2 regions of the Shewanella sp. BJSY2023SW001 genome follow, and region 2 is predicted to be linked to the other one. Evidence: predicted binding sites of a transcription regulator. Region 2 holds the regulator's gene; the other holds the start of a gene.

Region 1 (7,694 bases), on a different contig from region 2:
CGCTCCAACTGCGCCTTGAGTTTGGCGACCACAGAGTGACTGTCTGCCTTGAGCAAGTTAGCGGCATCATTCAATTCCTGCTGTTGCTCGGCGACGAAAGCCATGGCTGCAGCACCGGTTACCGCTTCAATACGGCGAATACCAGCGGCAATACCGCCTTCGGAAGTGATCTTGAACAGACCTATGTCACCGGTGCGGCCCACATGGGTACCACCACAAAGTTCAATCGAGAAGTCACCCATAGTCACAACCCGAACCTGGGCATCGTATTTCTCACCGAACAAGGCCATGGCGCCTTTAGCTTTGGCCTGCTCTATATCCATCTCGGCCGTTTGCAGCTCGTGGTTACGACGGATCTGGGTATTAACCATCTCTTCAACCGCCTTGAGCTCTTCAGGCTTAACCGCTTCAAAGTGGGAGAAGTCAAAACGCAGACGCTCAGGCTCCACCAAAGAACCTTTCTGGGTCACATGCTCACCCAATACCTGACGCAGCGCGGCGTGCAGCAAGTGAGTCACTGAGTGGTTCAGCTGGGTGCGATGGCGCAGTTTCTTATCGACTTGCGCAAGCAGCTCCTGACCCAGAGTCAGTTTGCCTTTACTCAGTTGGCCGATATGGCCTGTGGCCTGGGCATACTTTTGGGTATCGCTCACCTCAAACAGCAGACCTTCGGCTGTCAGTTGGCCCTTATCGCCTACCTGCCCTCCCGACTCGCCATAGAATGGGGTTTTATCCAACACAATAACCGCTTGCTGACCGGCATCCAGAGTGTCGACCGCCTGACCATCGACATAGATGCCGATAACTTTGCCGTTGCCGCTCAGTTCGCTGTAACCGCAGAACTCACTGTCGGCATCAATCTTCAGCCCGGCGTTATAATCGGCACCAAATTGACCGGCGGCCTGAGCCCGGCTACGCTGCTCGGCCATCGCCGCATCAAAACCCTCTTCATCGACCTTGATATTACGCTCGCGGCAAACATCGGCGGTCAGATCCATAGGGAAACCATAGGTGTCATAGAGCTTGAATACAGTTTCACCATCCAGGGTATCGCCCTTGAGTTCAGACAGGGCTACATCCAGAATCCCCAGACCACGCTCAAGTGTACGGGCAAACTGTTCTTCTTCGGCTTTCAGCGCCTTTTCCACTATGCTCTGAGTCGCCTTAAGGCCCTTGGCGGCATCGCCCATCACGTCAATAAGTGTAGGTACCAGCTTATAGAAAAAGGTATCAGTGGCACCCAGCTTGTTACCGTGACGCACGGCGCGGCGGATGATACGCCGCAGTACATAGCCCCGGCCTTCATTGGACGGCATCACGCCATCGGCAATCAAGAAAGCGCAAGAGCGGATGTGGTCGGCAATAACCCGCAGGGATTTGTTTTCCAGATCTGTTACGCCGATGATCTCGGCCGTCTTGGCAATCAGAGTGCGGAACACGTCAATTTCATAGTTGGAATGCACACCTTGCATAATGGCGGCAATACGCTCTATCCCCATACCTGTATCAACAGATGGCTTGGGCAGAGGTTCCATCACCCCATCGGCCTGACGGTTGTACTGCATGAAAACTATGTTCCAGATCTCAATAAATCTGTCGCCATCCTCTTCCGGTGTACCTGGGCGACCGCCAGGGATATGGTCACCGTGGTCATAGAAAATTTCAGTACAAGGACCACAAGGGCCTGTATCGCCCATTTGCCAAAAGTTATCTGAAGCATAAGGTGCGCCCTTGTTGTCGCCGATACGGATAATATCCTCGGCGGGAACTCCTATCTGCTTGTTCCAGATATCAAAGGCTTCATCATCGGATTGATAAACGGTAACGCACAAACGTTCCTTGGGCAGCTTGAGCTCTTCGGTCAAGAAATTCCAGGCAAAGCGAATGGCATCTTCTTTGAAGTAATCACCGAAGCTAAAGTTACCCAGCATCTCAAAGAAGGTGTGGTGACGGGCCGTATAACCCACGTTATCCAGGTCGTTATGTTTACCACCGGCGCGAACACAACGCTGCGAAGTGGTAGCGCGGCTGTAGCTACGCTTGTCCATACCGAGGAATACGTCTTTAAACTGGTTCATCCCGGCGTTGGTAAATAGCAGAGTGGGGTCATTGCCTGGCACCAGAGAACTGCTGTCGACTACCTGATGGCCATTCTTGCGGAAAAACTCCAGGAAAGCACTTCTGAGTGCTGCTGTGGTTTGGTACATAAATCGTCCTGAGTTACTTAAGCCTGAATAATGTATAAAAAGTGGTCTAAAGGCGTGCATCGCCCGGCCACTCGAGCGCTCTTTTGCCAAGCATTATAAGCATGCAGCGCCAGAATACCAATTAGATTGCGCAGGGTATGACGCCTGATACAGCCGAGGTACAGAGAGCATTAACGGCATAAGCCAAAACCGGATTAACGGGGTAGGCAAATGCTATTTGCCATAGGTGTTGAATTACTCAGCGAGTATAGAAACCTGCGCGGGCAAACCAGGATACAGAGGCTTTAGCGGGATATAACCATGGGCGACAAGCGCAAAAACTAGCACCTGGATTGCGTGCTGGTACAGAGCGCAAAAAAGGCTGCAACTTAATAAGAGTGAATGTTGGGGTTTGTCAAATGAAGTCAGTTGCAGAGATTTGGCAGCGGTAAACTTGGTTATGAAAAGGGCTTTAGTGATAGAGAAAAATCAGTCGTAAGGGTCATATTCAAGGGCGAATGCCACTTGATCATAACTAAAGCCCTGCCCCATCAAGTGACGAATTCGGCGAGCCTTTTCTTTCATATCATCAGCGGGAGTATCGCCGAATTTCTTTAGTGCGCGGCTGCGCGCCAAGGCAAACCAGTCACAATCACAGGCATCCAAAACCTGCTCGATACACTGTTTGTTCAAGCCTTTTTGCATCAGTGCCTGACGCACTTTTCCCGGGCCGTGGGCCTTGGCAATATGGCTGCGCAACAAGGCTGCAGCGAAACGCTGATCATCGATAAAGCCTTTGGTTTCCAGACTATCCAAAGTCTGTTCTACCTCAAGCGACTCAAAGCCCTTGCCCAGTAAACGGCTCTTGAGTTGCTCGCGGCCATAGTCGCGGCGCGCCAACAGCGCGACCGCAACATCCATTACCGACTGGCTCAGAAAACTTCTCCGGTTTCCAAGTCGATATTGCCTTCACCCGTCTCGGCGCTGGCAGGAGCTGCTTCTGCTTTGCTGAGCAGTTTAGCGCGCAGTGCCGCTTCGATTTCGGCAGCCACTTCAGGGTGTTCCTTGAGGTACTTACCTGCATTGGCGCGGCCTTGACCAATCTTGTCACCCTTGTAGCTGTACCAGGCACCGGATTTTTCCACCAGCTTGTGGGCTACGCCTAAATCAACCAGCTCACCGGTACGGTTGATACCCTGACCATAGAGAATTTGGAAATCGGCTTGTTTGAAGGGGGCGGCAATCTTGTTCTTAACCACTTTAACCCGGGTTTCGTTACCAACAACCTCATCACCCTCTTTGATAGCGCCTGTACGGCGGATATCGAGACGAACTGAGGCGTAGAACTTAAGAGCGTTACCACCAGTGGTGGTTTCAGGGTTACCGAACATGACCCCAATCTTCATCCGGATCTGGTTGATGAAGATAAGCAAAGTGTTGGACTGCTTGAGGTTACCGGCAAGCTTACGCATTGCCTGGCTCATCATACGAGCCGCCAGCCCCATATGGGAATCACCGATTTCACCTTCGATTTCAGCCTTGGGAGTCAGAGCCGCCACTGAGTCAACAATGATAACATCAACGGCACCACTGCGAGTCAGCGCATCACAGATCTCCAGCGCCTGTTCACCCGTATCTGGCTGAGAACACAGGAGGTTATCGATATCCACGCCCAGCTTCTTGGCGTAGATAGGATCCAGTGCGTGCTCGGCATCGATAAAGGCACAGACTTTGCCTTCACGCTGCGCCGCAGCAATCACTTCCAGTGTCAGAGTTGTTTTACCTGAAGATTCAGGACCATAGATCTCAACAATACGGCCCATTGGCAGACCGCCGGCCCCTAGAGCCACGTCCAGAGAAAGCGAACCGGTAGAGATGGTTTCGACATCCATGGTTCTGTCTTCACCCAGTTTCATGATAGAACCTTTACCGAACTGCTTCTCTATCTGTCCCAGAACTGCGTTAAGCGCCTTCTCTTTGTTTGGATCTATTTTCATTCCTGTTCCCTCTTGATTGCGGCGTAATACGTCGCCTGAAATCTATGTTGCCGCCCCTTTATTCAGAGCTTTGGGGTAAATACCAATCTGCCACCTAGTATACTGTACAATCATACAGTATCAAGTGCTGGCGGTAATTTATTTAAAGGCCGCTTGCTGATCAATCACTTGTGACCGAAGGCGTAAAATTTCCCCGCCCACGACTGGCTCAGTGATGAATAACTGATACTATTGGCGCCATTGAAAAAGGGCAACCGCTCTTGGAAACACAGTCAAGGAAATATCTGAAAGCTCCCATGAATGCAGTGATTACGCCTATGGATAACCCGGATTTGGAAAAACACACCCCTATGATGCGCCAGTATCTATCGATGAAGGCGCAGCATGCCGAAATGCTGCTGTTTTATCGCATGGGGGACTTTTACGAGCTGTTTTACGATGATGCCAAAAAAGCCTCCGAGCTCTTGGGTATTTCACTGACGGCCAGAGGCAAGAGTGGTGGCGATCCTATTCCTATGGCAGGTATTCCTTATCATGCGGTGGAGGGCTATCTAGCCAAGCTGGTGCAGCTCGGTGAGTCGGTTGCCATCTGTGAGCAGATTGGTGATCCGGCCACGTCCAAAGGGCCGGTCGAGCGCAAAGTAGTGCGCATAGTGACTCCCGGAACTCTCACCGATGAAGCGCTGCTGCAAGAACGTCAGGATAACCTGCTGGCCGCCGTCTACGAAGGCAAGAACGGTTTTGGCTACGCCACCTTGGATGTGGCCTCCGGCCGTTTTGTGATTGCCGAGCTGGCCACCCTTGAATCATTGGAGGCCGAGCTGCAACGCACCAAACCGGCCGAGCTGCTCTACAGCGAAGACTTTTCCCAACAAAGCCTGATTGCCGGCATCAAGGGCAAACGCCGTCGTCCCGAGTGGGAGTTTGACTTGGATACCAGCATGCGATTGTTGCTGGATCAATTCGGCACCAAAGATCTGCGTGGTTTTGGCATAACAGACGCCAGGCTGTCACTGCAGGCGGCCGGCTGCCTGATGCAGTATGTCAAAGATACCCAGCGCACCGCTCTGCCCCATATCAATGCCATTACCCGCTTTAACCAGAGCGACAGTATAGTGTTGGATGCTGCCACCCGGCGGAATCTAGAACTGACGGTGAACCTTGCCGGTGGCCGGGACAATACTTTGGCTTCGGTGCTGGATGCAACCGCCACCCCCATGGGCAGCAGGATGTTACAGCGCTGGATCCATCAGCCACTCAGAGACCATCAACAGATTGGCCTGCGGCAAACCGCTGTGGCAGAGTTGATTGCCAGCGGCCTGTTCGAGCCGTTGCATGACGACCTAAAGGCGCTTGGTGATGTGGAGCGGATCATGGCGCGCCTGGCTCTGAGAAGCGCCCGCCCGAGAGACTTTGCCCGTCTGCGACAAGCGCTGGCGCTGTTGCCGCAACTGCAGCAACTATTGGCAAATACCCAAAGCCCCGAGCTTGGCCGTTTGAAACGTCAGCTCAGTGAATTCCCTGAAGAGCTCGCGCTGCTGGAGCGGGCGATTGTCGACAACCCGCCGGTACTTATTCGTGATGGCGGCGTGATCCGCGATGGTTATCATGCCGAACTGGATGAATGGCGCCGCCTTAGTGAAGGCGCCAGTGACTATCTGCAACAGTTGGAAGTCAGGGAAAAAGAGCAAACGGGAATAGCCACCCTGAAAGTCGGCTTCAACCGGGTACACGGCTACTATATCGAAGTTTCCCGCGGCCAGTCGGCACTGGTGCCTCTGAGCTACCAAAGACGCCAGACATTGAAAAACACCGAGCGCTATATCATCCCAGAACTGAAAGAGTATGAAGAGAAAGTGCTTTCCAGTCAGGGCAAGGCGCTGGCACTGGAAAAACAGCTTTGGGACGAGCTGTTCGATCTCCTGCTGCCCAAGCTCAGCGAACTGCAGGCCTTTGCCATGGCGGCGGCCGAGTTGGATGTACTGAGCAACTTTGCCGAGCGGGCCGACAGCCTCAACTACCACCAACCGGAGTTGAGCGATAAGCCGGGCATACATATTGAAGCCGGGCGTCACCCAGTAGTTGAGCGAGTCAGCCAGGCTCCCTTTATCGCCAACCCGGTAACCCTTAGCCCTGAGCGTAAAATGTTGGTGGTCACAGGCCCCAATATGGGCGGTAAGTCCACTTACATGCGTCAGGTGGCGCTGATCACCCTGATGGCACATATCGGCAGCTTTGTGCCGGCAGATAAGGCGATTCTGGGGCCTGTTGACAGGATCTTCACCCGTATCGGCGCCTCGGACGATCTGGCCTCGGGCCGCTCCACCTTTATGGTGGAAATGACAGAAACGGCCAATATTCTCCACAATGCGACCGCAGAGAGCCTGGTGCTGATGGATGAGATTGGCCGCGGCACCTCCACCTATGACGGCTTGTCACTGGCCTGGTCGGCGGCAGAGTATCTGGCCCAGCGACTGGGCGCCATGACACTGTTTGCCACCCATTACTTCGAGCTGACTCAGTTAGCAGAATTGATGCCCCAGGTTGCCAATGTACATCTGGATGCCATGGAGCATGGCGACAGCATAGTCTTTATGCACGCAGTGCAAGAAGGAGCCGCCAGCAAGAGCTATGGTTTGCAGGTTGCTTCACTGGCCGGTGTTCCGGCCTCGGTGATCAAGGCCGCCAAATTGAAACTGCAACAACTTGAAAGTCGCGATCACGGTCAGGCACCCCATGTTCAGGCACAGGCCACACTGCAACTGGAAACACCGCCATCTGAGCTTGAACTTCTGCTTGGCAGACTGAATCCGGATGAACTCAGCCCGAGAGAGGCGCTGGACTTAATCTATAAACTCAAGGCGTTGGCAAACTAAACCTTTGAATTTCAGTTTTCAGCTCAACTTGAAACAACGATTTCACCGAGCAAATGTGCCTGTTGCGCGGTTGATATGAAGGCTGCTTCGTAAAATAGAAAATCCGATGACACTGGTCATCGGATTTTCAGCTTTTCCATAAGATCCTGGTTTAAATGCTCAACACTGAGCCCAGATTCTCCTTCAATGCATCATGGCCTGACTTAGAACTTGTGCTCCAGACCAACACCTATGTACTTGTCATCATCATCCACATTTTCCATGGAGCGATTGGTGTAGAAGGCAAACAGCTTGGTTGGCTTACCCAGCTTGTAGTCAGCACCGATAGACCAGGAATCACCCTTATCTTCCATATCCTGCCACTGACCTTTCAGAGTCACTGCATCAATCTTGTACGCCGCGCTCAACAGGTAACCGTTCTTGCTGTCACCATCGACGGACTTCTCTTCCTGCTGGAACATACCACCCAGAACGAAGTTGGCCAGCTTGGCCTGTACTGTGGCGCGCAGGACATCGTAGCCCTTAACTTCTGAGTCATAAGCAACAGAGGCGAATACTGCGCTCTTTTTCAGATCCTTGTCACCGTACATGGCAGCAATAGAGAACCCATCTTCACCACCCTGTGACTTGGCAGC
Region 2 (7,694 bases):
GGCTGTCTGAATAGTGGGCAGCAATCTCATCGAGATATTCCTCCGCCATTTCCCTGGCCCTGGCCTCGGGGATCTTCTTGGCTGCGGCTTCCTCTTTTATAGCCTTTTTAAGGGTTTCTGAACGCAACAGTTCATTAAACAGCGCTTGACGGTTGGGCAGTAATGGCCCGGTCATCACCTTACGCTGACGGCGGAAATGTACCCTGGCCACTCGCGCCAACTTATGGGCAATAGCTTTATCGGTTCCATGTTCATCGGCCATCAGCCGCAGCGAGACCGCATTGGAAAACTGCACAAAGTTGTCTCGCCCCAGGAACAAGATCATTAGAAACTTGCGCAACCAAGTGGGGTTTTCCCGCTCAAATACGGCGGCGCGCATGCTGTCATCTTCCTTACCCGGAGTTCGGCCCCAATAGAGACTCACCGGCACCAATTGAATATCCAGTTGTGGATTGGTCTGATGCAAATGAAGCAAAGAGGTGAAACAGCTGAGAAAAGGTTTATTGCCCTTGCGCTTGCCGAACAGGGGCTTTGCACCTTCCAGGCAGACGACTCTGGGAACGGTAATATCATCAACCTTGAGCGTCTCATAAGGGCAAGGCAAACCAAACTTACGGGTGACTTCCGCCAACGCCGCGATATCACTGACAGACTCCGTCTTCATCACGTAGGCCATCGGCTTGGCGAGATCCAGGTTCAAATCGGCGAAAGGATCCTGAGGCACCACAGTGGTATGCACCAGCTTGCTTTGGAGCCAGCGAAGTGATTTAAACCAGAATGAATCTTGTTTGGACATGTTTTTCAGTGTCTGAGCCACAATCAATAGCCCAATAGAATACCAGAACTTCCTGAATCTTAGCTAGGGAAGGTGCGAACCGGTCCCGGCAGCTCCTCTGGCAAATTCCTTGAACTCCACATAATTCGTAAGCCTGACTGTCCAAATCTGCCACAGGTTAAAACATTTACCCTCCCCTAAACGTTTCAATTTTGGTTAATACTTGCGCTGATCAAAATACTGTATATACTGACAGGTACTGTATGAAAAAACAGGAATCACCATGAGACCACTGACACCGCGCCAGGCACAGATTCTGGAATTGATTAAACGCAATATAGCCGACACCGGCATGCCGCCAACCCGGGCTGAAATTGCTACCCGGTTAGGCTTCAAGAGTGCCAATGCCGCAGAGGAACACCTCAAGGCACTGGCAAAGAAAGGCTGTATTGAGATCATGCCAGGCACCTCTCGTGGTATTCGCTTGTCACATGATGAACAAGCGGAGTCAGAAGCAGGTCTGCCCTTAATAGGCCAGGTCGCTGCCGGGGAACCCATACTGGCACAGGAGCATGTTGAGCAGTATTACCAGGTCGACCCTGGCATGTTCCATCCCTGCGCCGACTTCCTACTGCGGGTACGCGGCGACAGCATGAAGAACATAGGCATTCTCGAAGGTGATCTCCTGGCGGTTCACAAGGTACAAGAAGCCCGTAACGGTCAAGTCGTGGTGGCCAGGGTTGAAGACGATGTAACAGTGAAGCGTTTTGAAAAGAAAGGTAATGTGGTTTATCTACATGCCGAGAACGAGGCTTACTCCCCAATCAAAGTCGACCTGACTTTCCAGCCATTGACCATTGAAGGACTGGCGGTAGGCATAATACGCAATGGAGACTGGCTATGAGCATAATGACGGGCAACGCCCCAAGACACCCGGGCCTGTGGACAGACACCAGTATTGCCGGCAATCAGCCTTGGCAACATACCGGCATCTCCAGCTTGGCCAGCCATAGCCAGGGACGTCAGGAATTATTACGCCTCTGCCCTCAATTGGCGCAATTGAGTCAACAGGGACGCTGGATAGTCTTGATTAACGCCCCTGCCAACATAGGTTACAAGGAAACCTTAGCAAGGGCCGGTGTCAGAATGGATAGAGTTCTCTTGGTGCGCACCAAGGATGAAATCGAAGCCCTGTGGGCAACGGAAAGAGCCTTGACCAACGGCACCTCCAGTGCAGTGATCAGTTGGATAAACAGCCTGGATGCCCGTGATAACCGTCGATTGCAGCTGGTTGCCCGTAACGCCAGAGCCATGGGAATAGTGCTGGAAACAGGACGGCAGGCGAAAGAGATGGATAACCGCCTCAACGAACTTACCCGCTCCATCCATTAATTGTATGAATAAAGGCCATTCCTGGGATGGCCTTTATTCTGTGCCTTTTGGGTGCAATACCTTTCCTTGTAAATCGACGCAAAGCCGCGCTGGTCAGCCCCTCACGCAGAATTCACCTCTAGATTAACAGACGCTTTTCTTTCATACAGTTAGAAAATATCGTGATCTTGATCAAAATTTAATCTACAAGTAATGTAAGAACAACGATTGTGTTATCTCCATGCAATTCGTCGTAGGTTGAACGTCCCATTTCGCTTTATAGCGAGTAAGGCCGTCGCCGGAAATGCTGAGTATATTCAGCGGTAAGTGCAACAGTGGTTACCACCTGTATACCTAGATCTAAGTGAAACCGCCGCCGCACTTTGAAGTCATCGTTGCTTTTTTGGGAACTGAAGAGTTTGCATAGAGCAAAGACTTACTGTGTGACTCTTCTTTGTAGTTGCGAATGCAATTGACAGAGGAGATGTCTTGTGAAGCAATGGCTGTGTGTTTTGCTGACCTTGTTGTGCGTCAGCTTGTTGTCTCCAGGTGCTCAGGCAGATATGCCCTTGAATATGACTCAAGGGGTAACTGAGATCAGTGGCAAGGTGTATCACCTGCACATGATCATTCTTTATATCTGCTGCGCCATAGGTTTGGTCGTATTCGGCGTGATGATCTACGCCATGATCAACCATAGAAAATCCAAAGGGGCAGTCGCGTCCCAATTCCATGAAAGTACCAAGGTAGAAATTGCCTGGACGCTTATCCCCTTCTTAATCCTTATCCTGATGGCAATCCCCGCAACCAAGACGCTGATTGCCATGGAGGATCCCAGTGATGCCGACCTGACGGTCAAGATCACCGGCTCGCAATGGAAATGGCACTACAGCTATTTCGGCGAAGACATCGACTTCTTCAGCATATTGGCAACGCCGAGGTCCCAGATAGAAGGCCAGGAAGCCAAGGGCGAGCACTACCTGCTTGAAGTCGACAAGCCGTTGGTATTGCCCATCAATCGTAAAGTCCGATTCCTGATGACCTCAGATGATGTGATCCACTCCTGGTGGGTGCCCGCCTTTGCCGTCAAAAAAGACGCCAATCCCGGTTTTATCAACGAAGCCTGGACCCGGGTGGACAAGCCGGGGATCTACCGCGGCCAATGTGCCGAGCTTTGCGGTAAAGACCACGGCTTTATGCCGATTGTGGTGCAGGTACTGGCAGAAGATGAGTTCGACGCCTGGATGGCAAAGCAGAAACAAGCCGCGGCTACGGCCGCCGAAGAAGCTCAGGCGGCCCTCAGTGAGACCATGAGCCATGATGAAGCCATGGCGCTTGGCGAACAGATCTATATGGCGCGCTGCGCCGCCTGTCATCAGCCAAACGGCGCCGGACTTCAAGGGGTGTTCCCGGCGCTCAAGGGCAGTGCTATTGCCATAGGTCCAATAGCAGCCCATCTGGACATAGTGATCCATGGCAAGACAGGCACCGCCATGCAAGCCTTCGGCAAACAGATTACCGCCAAGGAACTGGCCGCTGTGGTGACCTATGAGCGCAATGCCTGGGGCAATAACACAGGCGACACAGTGCAAGCCGCCGACGTCAATAACCACGGGCAGTAGGGGAAGAAGATGAACTCATTCAGTCAAGATGCGAAAGCCGGTGTTCAGGAAGTCACTGAACAGGAACACCAGCATCATCACGCCCCCAAGGGGATCATGCGCTGGTTGCTGACCACCAACCATAAAGATATAGGCACACTCTATCTCTGGTTCAGCTTCATCATGTTCCTAATCGGGGGCGCCATGGCCATGGTGATCCGTGCTGAATTATTCCAGCCCGGTTTGCAACTGGTCGAGCCCAATTTCTTTAACCAAATGACCACAGTACACGGTCTTATCATGGTTTTTGGTGCCGTGATGCCGGCCTTTACCGGCCTGGCCAACTGGTTGATCCCCATGATGATAGGTGCGCCGGATATGGCGCTGCCGAGGATGAACAACTGGAGCTTTTGGATTTTACCCTTCGCCTTCTTAATCCTGCTTAGCTCATTGTTTATGGAAGGCGGCGGCCCCAATTTTGGCTGGACCTTCTATGCGCCATTGTCGACAACTTATAGCGCAGACAGCACAGCCTTGTTTGTTTTTTCAATACATATCATGGGGATAAGCTCAATCATGGGGGCGATCAACGTGATAGTCACCATAGTGAATCTGCGCGCACCTGGCATGAACTGGATGAAGCTGCCCCTGTTCGTCTGGACCTGGCTTATCACCGCCTTCCTTCTGATAGCCGTTATGCCGGTATTGGCCGGGGCTGTGACCATGGTACTCACAGACAAATTCTTCGGCACCAGCTTCTTCGATGCCGCCGGCGGCGGAGATCCTGTGATGTTCCAGCATATTTTCTGGTTCTTCGGCCACCCCGAGGTGTACATAATGATCTTGCCGTCATTCGGCATCATCTCGGCCATCATTCCGGCATTCAGTCGCAAACCTTTGTTTGGCTACGCCTCAATGGTCTACGCCACTGCCAGCATCGCGATCCTCTCCTTCCTGGTGTGGGCACACCACATGTTCACCACAGGTATGCCTGTCTTTGCCGAACTCTTCTTTATGTACTGCACCATGCTGATTGCCGTGCCAACCGGGGTCAAGGTATTCAACTGGGTTGCCACCATGTGGCGGGGATCCATCAGCTTTGAAGCCCCTATGATGTTCGCCTGTGCCTTTATTATTCTCTTCACCATAGGCGGCTTCTCCGGCCTGATGTTGGCAATCACCCCAGCCGACTTCCAATACCATGACACTTACTTTGTGGTTGCCCATTTTCATTATGTGCTGGTCACCGGTGCCATCTTCTCCATCATGGCCGCCGCCTATTACTGGCTACCCAAGTGGACCGGGCATATGTACAGCGAGACCTTGGCCAAGTGGCATTTCTGGTGCTCGGTCATTTCGGTCAATGTGTTGTTCTTCCCGATGCATTTCCTCGGACTGGCCGGTATGCCCAGACGCATCCCCGACTACTCGGTGCAGTTTGCCGATGTCAATCAGATTGTCTCCATAGGCGGTTTTGCCTTTGGCCTGTCACAGCTGATATTTCTGGTACTGGTGATCAAGTGTATTCGCGGCGGCGCCCAGGCTCCGGCCAAACCTTGGGAAGGTGCCCAAGGACTTGAGTGGACACTCCCAAGTCCGGCGCCTTATCACACCTTCAGCACTCCGCCGGAGATTAAGTGATATGGCAGACTCCCGCCCCGACAACCGTAAACTGGTACGCCTGCTGCTACTTGGCGCCGTAGCCATGTTCGGCTTCGGCTTTGCCCTGGTGCCGCTCTATGACGTGCTTTGTCAGCAGTTGGGGATCAATGGCAAGACCAACACCAGCGCCGCCACTTATAGTGCCCAAGTGGATAACAGCCGCTTGGTCACTGTGGAGTTTATCTCTCAGGTGGCCAAGGGAATGCCGTGGGAGTTCAAGCCGGAAGTGACCCGTATCAAGGTGCATCCCGGCCAGTTGACCCATACCCGCTTTCTGGCCCGCAACCTGTCACACCAATACAAGATAGGTCAGGCGATCCCTTCCGTTTCACCGGGACAAGGCGCCGCCTACTTCAATAAAACCGAGTGCTTCTGTTTCAATCAGCAGCCGCTGGCTGCCGATGCCAGTGCCGAGCTGCCGCTGGTGTTTTACGTGGATCCGGACCTGCCGGACTCCATCAGCACTCTGACCCTCTCTTACACCCTCTATGACATCACGGATAGACAGATATCCGATGCCCTGGAGCAAGGAGCAGCGAAATGACCAGTAAACATGAACACTATTATGTTCCGGCTCAAAGCGCCTGGCCGATTGTCGGCGCATTGGGGCTTTTTCTTATCGCCTATGGTGCCGGTACTTATGTATCCCAGCTCAAGTCTGACGGTGGCCACGGCAGCTACGTACTGCTGACAGGAATTGCTGTCATTCTGTTCATGCTGATTGGCTGGTTCAGAAACGTGATCCATGAATCCATGAGTGGTCTCTATTCGCCACAGATGGACAGGTCATTTCGGCAGGGAATGAGTTGGTTCATCTTCTCTGAGGTGATGTTCTTTGCGGCCTTTTTCGGCGCCCTCTTCTATGCCCGTATGGTGGCAGTGCCTTGGTTGGGTGGTGCATCCAACAATGCCATGACCAACGAAGTGCTCTGGCCTGGATTCAGCGCAGGCTGGCCCTTACTGAAAACCCCGGACGGCACTGAAACCCAAGCCATGGGTTGGAATGGTTTACCCCTTTTCAACACCATTATTCTGCTTACCTCCTCTATTACCCTGCATTTTGCCCACCTGGGGTTAGAGAAAGGCAAACGCACCGCCTTAACCCTTTGGCTTGGACTCACCATCTTGCTGGGACTGGCGTTTTTAATCTTGCAGGGAGAGGAATATGTCCATGCCTACACTGAGCTGGGGCTGACGCTGCAGTCCGGCGTTTATGGCAACACCTTCTTCCTGCTGACAGGTTTCCACGGTATGCATGTGACTCTGGGCACGCTGTTCCTGTTGGTGCTGTTTTTCAGGGTTTTAAAGGGGCACTTCAGCGCTGAGCGTCACTTTGCCTTTCAGGCCGGCAGTTGGTATTGGCACTTTGTCGATGTGGTGTGGCTATGCCTGTTTGTTTTTGTGTATGTGCTTTAGTAAGGCCGGGGATTAGGGGAAATAATCCCCAGCGCCAATGCCAGCAGCAACAAAAGAACCACCAACGCCGAAAACAGCACCCGGCGGGCAAGAAAACGGCTCATGGGAACAGATGAATCGCCGCGCACCATGATCCACAGGGCGCGACCAAGGTTGAAAATGATGAACAGCAGTAGCAGTACCAATATGACTTTAAAGAAAAAACTGACTGACATTCACTCTCCCATCCCTTGGGGGCGTTACCTTGCACTGTTATTTACTTTGGGGCTGTTTCTACTCATGGTCAAGCTGGGATTCTGGCAACTGCAGCGCGCTGAAGAAAAGCAACTATTGGCCCAGGAGATTGCCGCCAGAGCGGATGCGGGGCCAAGCAGCTTTTCAGCTCTGCTGAGGCGAGACCCAGACACCCGACTCACAGGGCAGAAACAGCAGCTGAGCGCCAATGTATTGAGCGGTAAGCAATTGCTGCTGGACAACCAGGTGTATCAGGGACGAGTAGGCTACCTGTTGCTGCAACCTCTGCAAGTTGAGCCGGAGCAACCCTGGCTATTGCTGGAGCTGGGGTTTATCCCAGCCGCAGAAAAACGCAGTGAACTGCCAGAGATATTGCCATTACCGCCACGCCTCACCCTCGAAGGCCGATTGTGGCAAAAGGGCAGTAACCCACTGAGCCAGGAGCTCTTGGCCGAAGCCGGTTGGCCCAAGCGAATACAAAATCTCAACTGGCCGCAGCTCGAGCACTTGCTTGGGCACAAACTGATCCCGGCCGTGTTGCAGCCGGTTCAGCTGGAAGGTGTGGACTTGCCAAGACCCTGGCAGCCATTGCCCATGCCGGCTGAAAAACACCTGGGTTATGCCCTGCAGTGGTT

The links. The regulator LexA, encoded in region 2, represses DNA repair genes until DNA is damaged. The targets are predictions, from matches to a motif close to TACTGTATNNNNATACAGTA.
Region 1: recA (recombinase RecA) is a predicted target of LexA. The motif match lies at 4,284-4,303, and genes of this name have one in related genera.

The regions. Positions count from the first base shown of each region.
Region 1 is NZ_JBKORF010000069.1:16,813-24,506, reverse strand. Features, by position in the region: gene alaS (alanine--tRNA ligase) at 1-2,207, opposite strand, end outside; gene ACMHXH_RS16000 (regulatory protein RecX) at 2,676-3,107, opposite strand; gene recA (recombinase RecA) at 3,119-4,183, opposite strand; gene mutS (DNA mismatch repair protein MutS) at 4,501-7,059, shown strand; gene ACMHXH_RS15985 (porin) at 7,263-7,694, opposite strand, start outside.
Region 2 is NZ_JBKORF010000076.1:23,687-31,380, forward strand. Features, by position in the region: gene plsB (glycerol-3-phosphate 1-O-acyltransferase PlsB) at 1-796, opposite strand, end outside; gene lexA (transcriptional repressor LexA) at 1,059-1,679, shown strand; gene ACMHXH_RS17010 (cell division inhibitor SulA) at 1,676-2,167, shown strand; partial or broken gene coxB (cytochrome c oxidase subunit II) at 2,638-3,759, shown strand; gene ctaD (cytochrome c oxidase subunit I) at 3,778-5,388, shown strand; gene ACMHXH_RS17025 (cytochrome c oxidase assembly protein) at 5,390-5,953, shown strand; gene ACMHXH_RS17030 (cytochrome c oxidase subunit 3) at 5,950-6,825, shown strand; gene ACMHXH_RS17035 (DUF2909 family protein) at 6,822-7,040, opposite strand; gene ACMHXH_RS17040 (SURF1 family protein) at 7,012-7,694, shown strand, end outside.